DNA from 2 places in the Streptomyces sp. NPDC057253 genome. Region 1 is predicted to be linked to the other one. Evidence: riboswitches for the same ligand, from Rfam matches in the RefSeq annotation. Region 1 holds a riboswitch; the other holds the start of a gene.
The links. Region 1 has a riboswitch for cyclic di-AMP ahead of ACFULQ_RS14720 (M23 family metallopeptidase). Riboswitches for the same ligand answer to the same signal wherever they lie in the genome.
Positions count from the first base shown of each region.

Region 1 (4,294 bases):
CTGCGCGTCGTCCAGCAGCTTGCGGGCGGCGTCCGGGTCTTGGTCGTAGGCCCGCTTGGCCAGGCCGATCCGCATCGACAGCGCGACCAGGTTGGCCTGGGCGCCGTCGTGCAGATCGCGTTCGATGCGGCGCAGTTCGGCCTCGTGGGCGGCGATCGCGTCGGCCCGGGTCTCCTTCAGCTCCTCGACCCGCCGGGCCAGCCTGGCCTTCGGGGAGGGCATGAGCAGCAGGGTCGACCAGCGGGCCTCGGTGTCCGCGAGCTTCACGATCAGCGGGAGGACGACCGGGGCGCGGCGCAGGATCCCGGCCCAGACGCCGTCGACCAGCAGACCGAGGGGCCACAGCGGGAGGGCGAGGACCAGGAGGGCGCCGTAGAGGTAGTACGCCACCATCCAGCGGAAGTCCCCGAGCGTGCCGGGGTCCCGCACCGAGACGCGCAGCCGCTCGCGCAGGGTGCCGGTGACGGGCGCGTACGCCTCGGGGATCTCGCGGCCCGTCCACAGGGTGGTCAGGTTCCGCTTGGCGCCCGCGATCCGCCGTATCAGCAGGACCGTCTCGGGCAGCAGCCAGCAGCCGACCACCACGAGCGTGCCCACGGCGGTGATCAGCAGCACGGTGACGAAGAGGTACACCCCGAAGCACATCGCCGCGGCCACCACGAGGTGCACGGTCGCCATCGCGGCCCGCCGGACCGACTTCCACATGCGGCTCACGCTAGAGGATCGGCCCCGCCGGCACGGTGTAGCGGGCTACACCATCCGCCGCTCACCTGTGCACACGTACGCGGAGGTCACCGCGCCGGCCCTGTGCACACGTACGCCGAGGTCACCCCGCGGCCCCTGCGCGCACGTACGCGGAGGTCGCCCCGTCGCCCCTCGTCTGTGTGCACGGACGCGCAGGTTGTCTCGCCGCCCCTCGCCCGTGCGTACGGATGCCGCCCAGGTCGTCCCGCCGGCCCTCACCCGTGCACACGTACGCCCAGGTCACCCCGCCGGACCTCCAGCACCCGCCGGTACGGCAGCACCCGCCACGCTCCGTCCGGCTGGGGCACCCCGCTCGACGCCACGACCACCCGCTCGCCGTCCGCCCGGTACCGCAGCCGGAAGAAGTCGGGCCCGCGCCGGCGGCTGACCTCGGAGTCCGGGTCCTCGTCGGCGTACGCGTACAGCGCCTCCTCGGTCAGCAGCAGGCAGTTGAGGCTCGCGAAGGACGCGCGGGCGCGGATGTCCTCGGCGGTCCGCGCGAGCGCGTCGACCGGGCCTTTGTCCCGCAGCAGGGTCAGCACCCGCAGGAAGAACCGCTCGGAGTCGGTGCTCCCGCCCGCCCCGGACAGCAGGTCGGGATCGATGAGCTCGTCGAGGGCGTCGTACGGAGAGAAGAAGCCGTTGTGCGCGAAGGCGAGGCCGCCCGCGGTGAACGGGTGGGTGTTGCCCGGCACGACGGGCAGCCCGGGGCTCGCCATCCGCAGATGCAGCACGGCGGCGTCGGCGCGCGTCCCGGTGAGCGCGTCGCCCCAGAGCCGGTCTCCCACGGCCCGCTCGATCCCCTTGACCACCCGCGGACCGTTCCCGTCCCGCCCCGGCCGGGCCGCGATCCCCCATCCGTCAGCGTGCTCCTGGCTCAACTCCGTGAAGGGAGCGGCCAGTTCGCCCAAGGCGGTGGACAGGGGCAGCGGGGCGCGGGTGACCACGCCGAGGAGACGGCACATGGGGCGAGTATGCGTGCGCGACCTGCCCCGCGGATGACGTATGCTGGTGTCACACCGACGCGGGGTGGAGCAGCTCGGTAGCTCGCTGGGCTCATAACCCAGAGGTCGCAGGTTCAAATCCTGTCCCCGCTACTCAAGGCCCAGGGCCGGAATCCAGTTCACTGGATTCCGGCCCTGGGTGTTTTCTCTGGCCTGTCCGTAACATTGCGTGAATGAGCGAGCGCCCTCCGCATCATCCCTGACATACCGTCAACACCTGCGTGTTGCCTGAGACATGGTCAACTCGCCCGTTTTTCGCCGTTCATGGGCCGTAAGTCCTGCGGGATTTCGTTAATGATCAAGAGGAACGGCTTGGAATCGGACCCCTGGGTCTATTAACGTTCGATAACGCAGCGCGGTCGTCCCAGCCGTCACAAGAGACGGCTCCGTGCTCACGCGCCGAATTCCGCAAGGGAACCGGGGAACCACCACCTTGGGGTGAATCGCTCGTCGACCGCCGTGGCAGCACGGTTGGTTTACGCGCGTAGGAGACCTTCCTGCTCCGAACCCGTCAGCTAACCCGGTAGGCGAGAAGGAAGGAAAGGAGCACGCCCACGTGGCGTCCAACCCGCCTGCCCCCGAGGCCCCGTTCGCCCCTCGCGACACGCTCGTCTACGGCGGCTACCGCCCCGACGACGACGCCCCCCTCGGCGAATGGAACCCGACCGCCGACTCCCTCGCCCCGGTGCGAGGCCGGCATCGCGTGGCCAAGCAGCGCGGCGGCGGATTCGCCCGCAGCTCCACCGTCCTCGGTGTAGGTGTCATAGCCGCGGTCAGCGCCGGTGGGATGGCCAGCGCCAACACCGGCAAGCCGCCGGTCTCCATCTCGATGCCCGACCTGCCCAACGTCGGCTCGCTCATCTCGGACGACTCCGACTCCGGCGCGGACGACACGAGCGCCTTCAGCAGCGTCGGCACCACCACCGTCGACACCGCCAAGGGCGCCTCGGACGCCGGTGAGGCGCTGCGCTCGCGCATCCTCGCCCAGGCCGAGGTCCAGCAGGACCAGCTCGACACCAAGGCCGCCCAGGCCGTCGCCGACGCCGCCCAGAAGGAGGCCGACGCGGCCGCCGCCAAGGCGGAGAAGGAAGCCCAGGAGAAGGCCGCCGCCGCGAAGAAGAAGGCGGAGGAGGAGGCCGCGAAGAAGGCCGAGGCCGCGCGCCTGGCCGAGCTCGCGAAGCAGTACACGCTGCCGACCTCGTCGTACACCATCACGGGCACCTTCGGTCAGGCCGGTTCGCTGTGGTCCTCGGGCTACCACACGGGCCTCGACTTCGCGGCCCCCACGGGCACGCTCATCAAGGCGATCCACAGCGGCACCATCACCGAGGCCGGCTGGGCCGGTTCCTACGGCTACCGCACGATCCTCACCCTCGACGACGGCACCGAGCTGTGGTTCTGCCACCAGTCCTCGATCAGCGTCAGCGTCGGCCAGAAGGTCGGCACCGGTGACGTCATCGGCCGCGTGGGCGCCACCGGCAACGTCACCGGCGCGCACCTGCACCTGGAGGTCCACCCGAACGGCTCGGCCGACGGGATCGACCCGATGGCGTGGCTGCGCGGCAAGGGGCTCAACCCCTGAGCCTCCCTCACTGACCTCACTACGGTTTCCGGCGGCCCTGACGACGTCCCCCCGACGTCAGGGCCGTCGGTGCGTGCAGGGACGGAGTTTCGGAGGGGTGATTCCGGTTGTCTACGAGGACTTTGCGGCCGGAGCGGAAGAGCGGCGTCCGGCGCGGGTGTCGACGTATGGCATGACTTCTCTCCGCAAGCTCGGCTCCTCCGACCTCGAGGTCTTCCCGCTCTCCCTCGGCGGCCACGTCTTCGGCTGGACCGCCGACGAGGCCACGTCCTTCGCCGTCCTCGACGCGTACACCGCCGCGGGCGGCAACTTCGTCGACACGGCCGACTCGTACTCCGCGTGGGTCGACGGCAACTCCGGCGGTGAGTCCGAGACGATCATCGGGTGGGGGTCCCCTGCGCCCTTTAGGCAGTGGGGGAGGCTGGCGGCCCGCGGCGACCGCGACGACGTCGTCATCGCCACGAAGGTCAGCCGGCACCCCGAGTTCCCGGGCCTGACCGCCGCCAACATCAAGGCCGCCGCCGACGCGTCCCTGAAGCGGCTGGGCACGGACCGCATAGATCTCTACTGCACCCACTTCGACAAGACCCAGGTTCCAGTCGAGGAGATCATCGGCGCGTCCAACATCTCCGCCGCGCGGCTCACGGAGTCCCTCGCCTGCTCCGACCGGGAGGGCCTGGCGCGCTATGTCGCCCTCCAGCCCCACTACAACCTGGTCTCGCGCGCCACCTACGAGGGCGAGCTCCAGGCCGTCGCCTCCCGGGAGGGCCTCGCCGCCGTCCCGTACTACGCCCTCGCGTCCGGCTTCCTCACCGGCAAGTACCGGCCCGGTACGACGGTCGAGGGTGCGCGCGGCGGGGGCCGGCCGGCACCTCGACACCGACCGCGGCCGCAAGGTCCTCGCGGCCCTCGACGACATCGCCGAGTCCCACGGTGTGGCGGTCGCCACGATCGCCCTCGCCTG
Region 1 covers NZ_JBHUXV010000022.1:20,867-25,160, reverse strand. The annotation lists gene ACFULQ_RS14735 (histidine kinase) at 1-705, opposite strand, end outside; gene ACFULQ_RS14730 (class II glutamine amidotransferase) at 960-1,709, opposite strand; tRNA gene ACFULQ_RS14725 (tRNA-Met) at 1,768-1,841, shown strand; cyclic di-AMP (ydaO/yuaA leader) riboswitch at 2,136-2,293, shown strand; gene ACFULQ_RS14720 (M23 family metallopeptidase) at 2,305-3,330, shown strand; partial or broken gene ACFULQ_RS14715 (aldo/keto reductase) at 3,503-4,294, shown strand, end outside.

Region 2 (4,294 bases), on a different contig from region 1:
CCCAGTGGGCGGGGTACTCATGCCGGTCCGACGCGCTCTGCATGGGCCCCAGAGTACGGCTCGCGTACGACAACGGCGCGAGGCAGTCTGGGGAGAACGCGCGAGAGCAGCGCGAGGACGGAGGTCGGGCCGAGGCCGCGGTCCGACGACTCACCCCGGAGGGACTCCCGTCCCGTCCGGAGATGTTTCACGTGTGGGAAACTGGTCTAGACAACCCTGAACACCGAAGGGCAGCATCACATGGCTGAGCGCCGCGTCAACGTCGGCTGGGCCGAGGGCCTCCACGCCCGCCCCGCTTCCATCTTCGTCCGGGCCGCCACGGCCGCAGGTATCCCGGTGACGATCGCCAAGGCCGACGGCAACCCCGTCAACGCGGCCTCCATGCTGGCCGTGCTCGGCCTCGGCGCCCAGGGCGGCGAGGAGATCGTCCTCGCCTCCGACGCCGAGGGCGCGGACGCGGCCCTCGACCGGCTCGCGAAGCTGGTCGCCGAGGGACTCGAGGAGCTTCCCGAGACCGTCTGAGCCCTCCGGGACGCAGCGCGGTAAAAACACTCGAAGGGCTCGTCCGAATTATCGGGCGGGCCCTTCGCATTTCCCATTTACGGGCAGCAGAAATACTGCCCCTCGAATTACCCCCTCTTTGTATACGGTGCCTGTGTTAATGCCGCAGGCCCGTCACGTTTACAGGATGTTGCGAGGTCCTCACACGGTCCGCGCGCTCCCCGCCGGAGGTGAACCGCAGCCGGTGCGCCGCGCCCGAGCGCTCGGTGTGCAGGGCCGTGATCGCCCGCGCGCGCTCGCCGTCCCCGCGCGCCACCGCGTCCACGATCGCGCCGTGCTCCGCCCACGACTCGACCGGGTCGGCGGGCGCGTCCACGACGTACATCCAGGCGATCTTGTGCCGCAGCTGGGTCAGCATCGAGGTCATCGCGGGGCTGCCGGAGGCCTGGGCGAGCGTCTCGTGGAACCAGCCCCCCAAGGAGCGCAGATCCTCGCTGTTGCCCCGCCTGGCCCGCTCCTGGCCCAGCCGGACCAGGCCGCGCAGCACCTTCAGATGGGCCTCGGTGCGCCGCTGGGCGGCCCGGGAGGCGCCGAGCGGTTCGAGGAGCATGCGCATCTCCAGGAAGTCGGCGCCCTCCTGCTCGGTCGGTTCGGCGACGCACGCGCCCGCGTGCCGGCGCGTCACCACGAAGCCCTCGGCCTCCAGTGTGCGCAGGGCCTCCCGGACGGGGACGCGGGAGACGCCGTAGCGACGGGCGAGCAGTTCCTCGGTGAGCCGGCTGCCGCGCTCGTGGACACCGGCGACGATGTCGTCCCGGATCGCTGTGCATACCGAGTGCGCCGGAATACGCATGTCCGACCTCCGTCTTAATCCCCGTGAAACGTCGCCGATTGACGTGTGTTCAGTGACTCTATTGCAATCAGCGGGAATTTCCGACGGCGGGCCGGAATCCGGGGATATTTTTTGGACAGCGGGGCGTTGGAAACGACGAAACCCCGGCTCGGAGGAGCCGGGGCTTCACGAAGGCCGCGCGGAGGTCGCGCGCGGGTCGTCAGACGCTGACGCCGTGCGAGCGCAGGTAGGCGACGGGATCGATGTCCGAGCCGTACTCGGGGCTGGTGCGCGCCTCGAAGTGCAGGTGCGGCCCGGTGACGTTGCCGGTCGCGCCGGACAGGCCGATCTGCTGGCCGGGGGTGACCGACTGGCCGACCGAGACGCCGATCGACGAGAGGTGGCCGTACTGCGTGTAGGTGCCGTCGGCCATCCGGATCACGATGTTGTTGCCGTACGACCCGCCCCAGCCGGCCTCCACGACGGTGCCGCGGCCGACCGCGTGCACGGAGGTGCCGCTGGCGGCGTGGAAGTCGACACCGGTGTGGCTGCCGGACGACCAGATGGAGCCGCCGCTCTTGTAGCCGGTGGAGATGTAGGAGCCGGAGATCGGGGCGACGAAGGCGTTCAGGCGCTTGCGCTCGGCCTCGCGGGCGGCGCGCTCCTTGGCCTCGCGTATCTCCTTGGCCCGTGCCTCGGCCTTGCGCTTGGCCTCGGCGGCCGCCTTCTTCTGCGCGGCGGCCTGCGCCTGGGCCACGGCCTGGGCGTCGATCTGCTCGGCGAGCGAGTCACCGGCGCTGACGACGGGCATGAGGCCGCTCTGTTCGACGGAGCTCACGGAGTTGTCGGCGGCGAGCGCCGGGGCGGCGAGGGTGCCGATGACGCCGGTGGTGGCGAGGGCGGCGACGCCCGCGGCGCGGGCGGTGGTGCGCTTCATACGGCTGGGACGACGGTGCTTCCCGGTGGCGCAGGTGAACGCCATGTGGTGGCTGGTCCTTTCCTTCCTTCTCGCCTACCGGGTTAGCTGACGGGTTCGGAGCAGGAAGGTCTCCTACGGACCCCCTCGCGGTGCGCGGGCGTCCGATTCACCCCAGGGACGTGTGGTGGGTCCCCGGCTCCCCTGGCTCGCGCCGTACGGGGACTCGGCGATGACTGTCCGGTGCCGCGGACGCGGCGCACTGCCTGACGAACAGCCCAGGGGACGCTATGCGGGCGGACTTTCGATCCCCAAACCGATCACGGTGTTTGTAGCGCATCCCACAGGGCAGACAGGCAACCTCCGGCCCAATTCGGACATCTAAGAGACCTGGGTGTCGAAGGGGCCCTGGTGACACATCGGTCACCAGGGCCCCTTCGGGTCACGTGCGCGTGGGTCGCGTCCGCTACTCGGCTGTCACGACCTTGACCTCGCCGATGCCGAGGGCCTCGACGGGCTCCTTGATGGCGGCCGCGTCGCCGACCAGGATCGTCACCAGCCGGTCCACCGGGAAGGCGTTCACGACGGCCGCGGTGGCCTCCACGGTGCCGGTCGCGGCGAGCTGCTGGTACAGCGTCGCCTGGTAGTCGTCCGGCAGGTGCTGTTCGACCTGGTCGGCCAGCGTGCTCGCCACGGCCGCCGCGGTCTCGTACTTGAGCGGCGCCACCCCGACGAGGTTCTGGACGGCGACATCGCGCTCGGCGTCGGTGAGACCGCCCTCGGCGAGCGTGCGCAGCACCTTCCACAGGTCGTCCAGCGCGGGACCCGTGTTGGGGGTGTCCACGGAACCGCTGATGGCGAGCATCGCGGCCCCCGAGCCGTCCGGGGCGGACCTGAGGACCTGCCCGAACGCGCGCACGCCGTAGGTGTAGCCCTTCTCCTCGCGCAGGACGCGGTCCAGGCGGGAGGTGAGGGTGCCGCCGAGGCAGTACGTGCCGAGCACCTGCGCGGGCCACACGCGTGCGTGCCGGTCGGCGCCGATACGGCCGATCAGCAGCTGCGTCTGGACGGCGCCGGGGCGGTCCACGATGACGACCCGGCCGGTGTCGTCGGCGGTCACCGGCGGCACCGGGCGCGGCTGGGCCTGCGAACCGGTCCAGGAGCCGAGGGTGTCGGCGAGCAGCGCGTCCAGGTCGATGCCGGTGAGGTCGCCGACGACCACGGCGGTCGCGGTGGCGGGGCGCACGTGCTTCTCGTAGAAGGCGCGTACGGCCGCGGAGTCGATGTTCTCGACGGCCTCCTCGGTGCCCTGGCGCGGGCGCGACATGCGGGAGTCCGCCGGGAACAGCTCCCGGGAGAGCTCCTTGGCGGCGCGGCGCGAGGGGTTGGCCAGCTCGTGCGGGATCTCGTCCAGGCGGTTGGTGACGAGCCGCTCGACCTCGCTGTCCGCGAACGCGGGCGCCCTGAGCGCGTCGGCCAGCAGACCGAGCGCCTTGGCGAGGCGGGAGGCGGGCACTTCGAGGCTGAGGCGGACGCCGGGGTGGTCGGCGTGCGCGTCGAGGGTGGCACCGCAGCGCTCCAGCTCTGCGGCGAACTCCTCGGCGGAGTGCTTGTCGGTGCCCTCGGAGAAGGCGCGCGCCATGATCGTGGCGACGCCGTCCAGGCCGGCCGGTTCGGCGTCCAGGGGCGCGTCCAGGAGCACCTCGACGGCGACGACCTGCTGGCCGGGGCGGTGGCAGCGCAGGAGCGTGAGGCCGTTGTCGAGCGTCCCACGCTCAGGGGCGGGGAAGGCCCAGACCTTGGGCTCGCCCGCCTGCGGCTGCGGGTGGAATTCCATCGCGGCGAGCTCGGTCACTTGGCCGCCTCCTCGTTCTCGTCGGTGGCTTCTACGGTCGCCGCGGCTTCCGGGTCCTCGGCGGCGTCCTCGGCGCTGTCGGCGATCTCGGCCGGGGCGGTGGGCTCGTAGACGAGCACCGCGCGGTTGTCGGGGCGCAGCTTGGCCTTGGCGACCGCCTGGACCTCCTCGGCGCTCACCTCCAGGACGC
Region 2 covers NZ_JBHUXV010000087.1:7,504-11,797, forward strand. The annotation lists gene ACFULQ_RS34750 (GNAT family N-acetyltransferase) at 1-43, opposite strand, end outside; gene ACFULQ_RS34755 (HPr family phosphocarrier protein) at 241-522, shown strand; gene ACFULQ_RS34760 (GntR family transcriptional regulator) at 659-1,354, opposite strand; gene ACFULQ_RS34765 (M23 family metallopeptidase) at 1,554-2,315, opposite strand; cyclic di-AMP (ydaO/yuaA leader) riboswitch at 2,329-2,491, opposite strand; gene ACFULQ_RS34770 (M16 family metallopeptidase) at 2,716-4,104, opposite strand; gene ACFULQ_RS34775 (M16 family metallopeptidase) at 4,101-4,294, opposite strand, start outside.
Region 2: linked by a shared signal. The riboswitch ahead of ACFULQ_RS34765 (M23 family metallopeptidase) and the one ahead of ACFULQ_RS14720 (M23 family metallopeptidase) in region 1 are both predicted to bind cyclic di-AMP.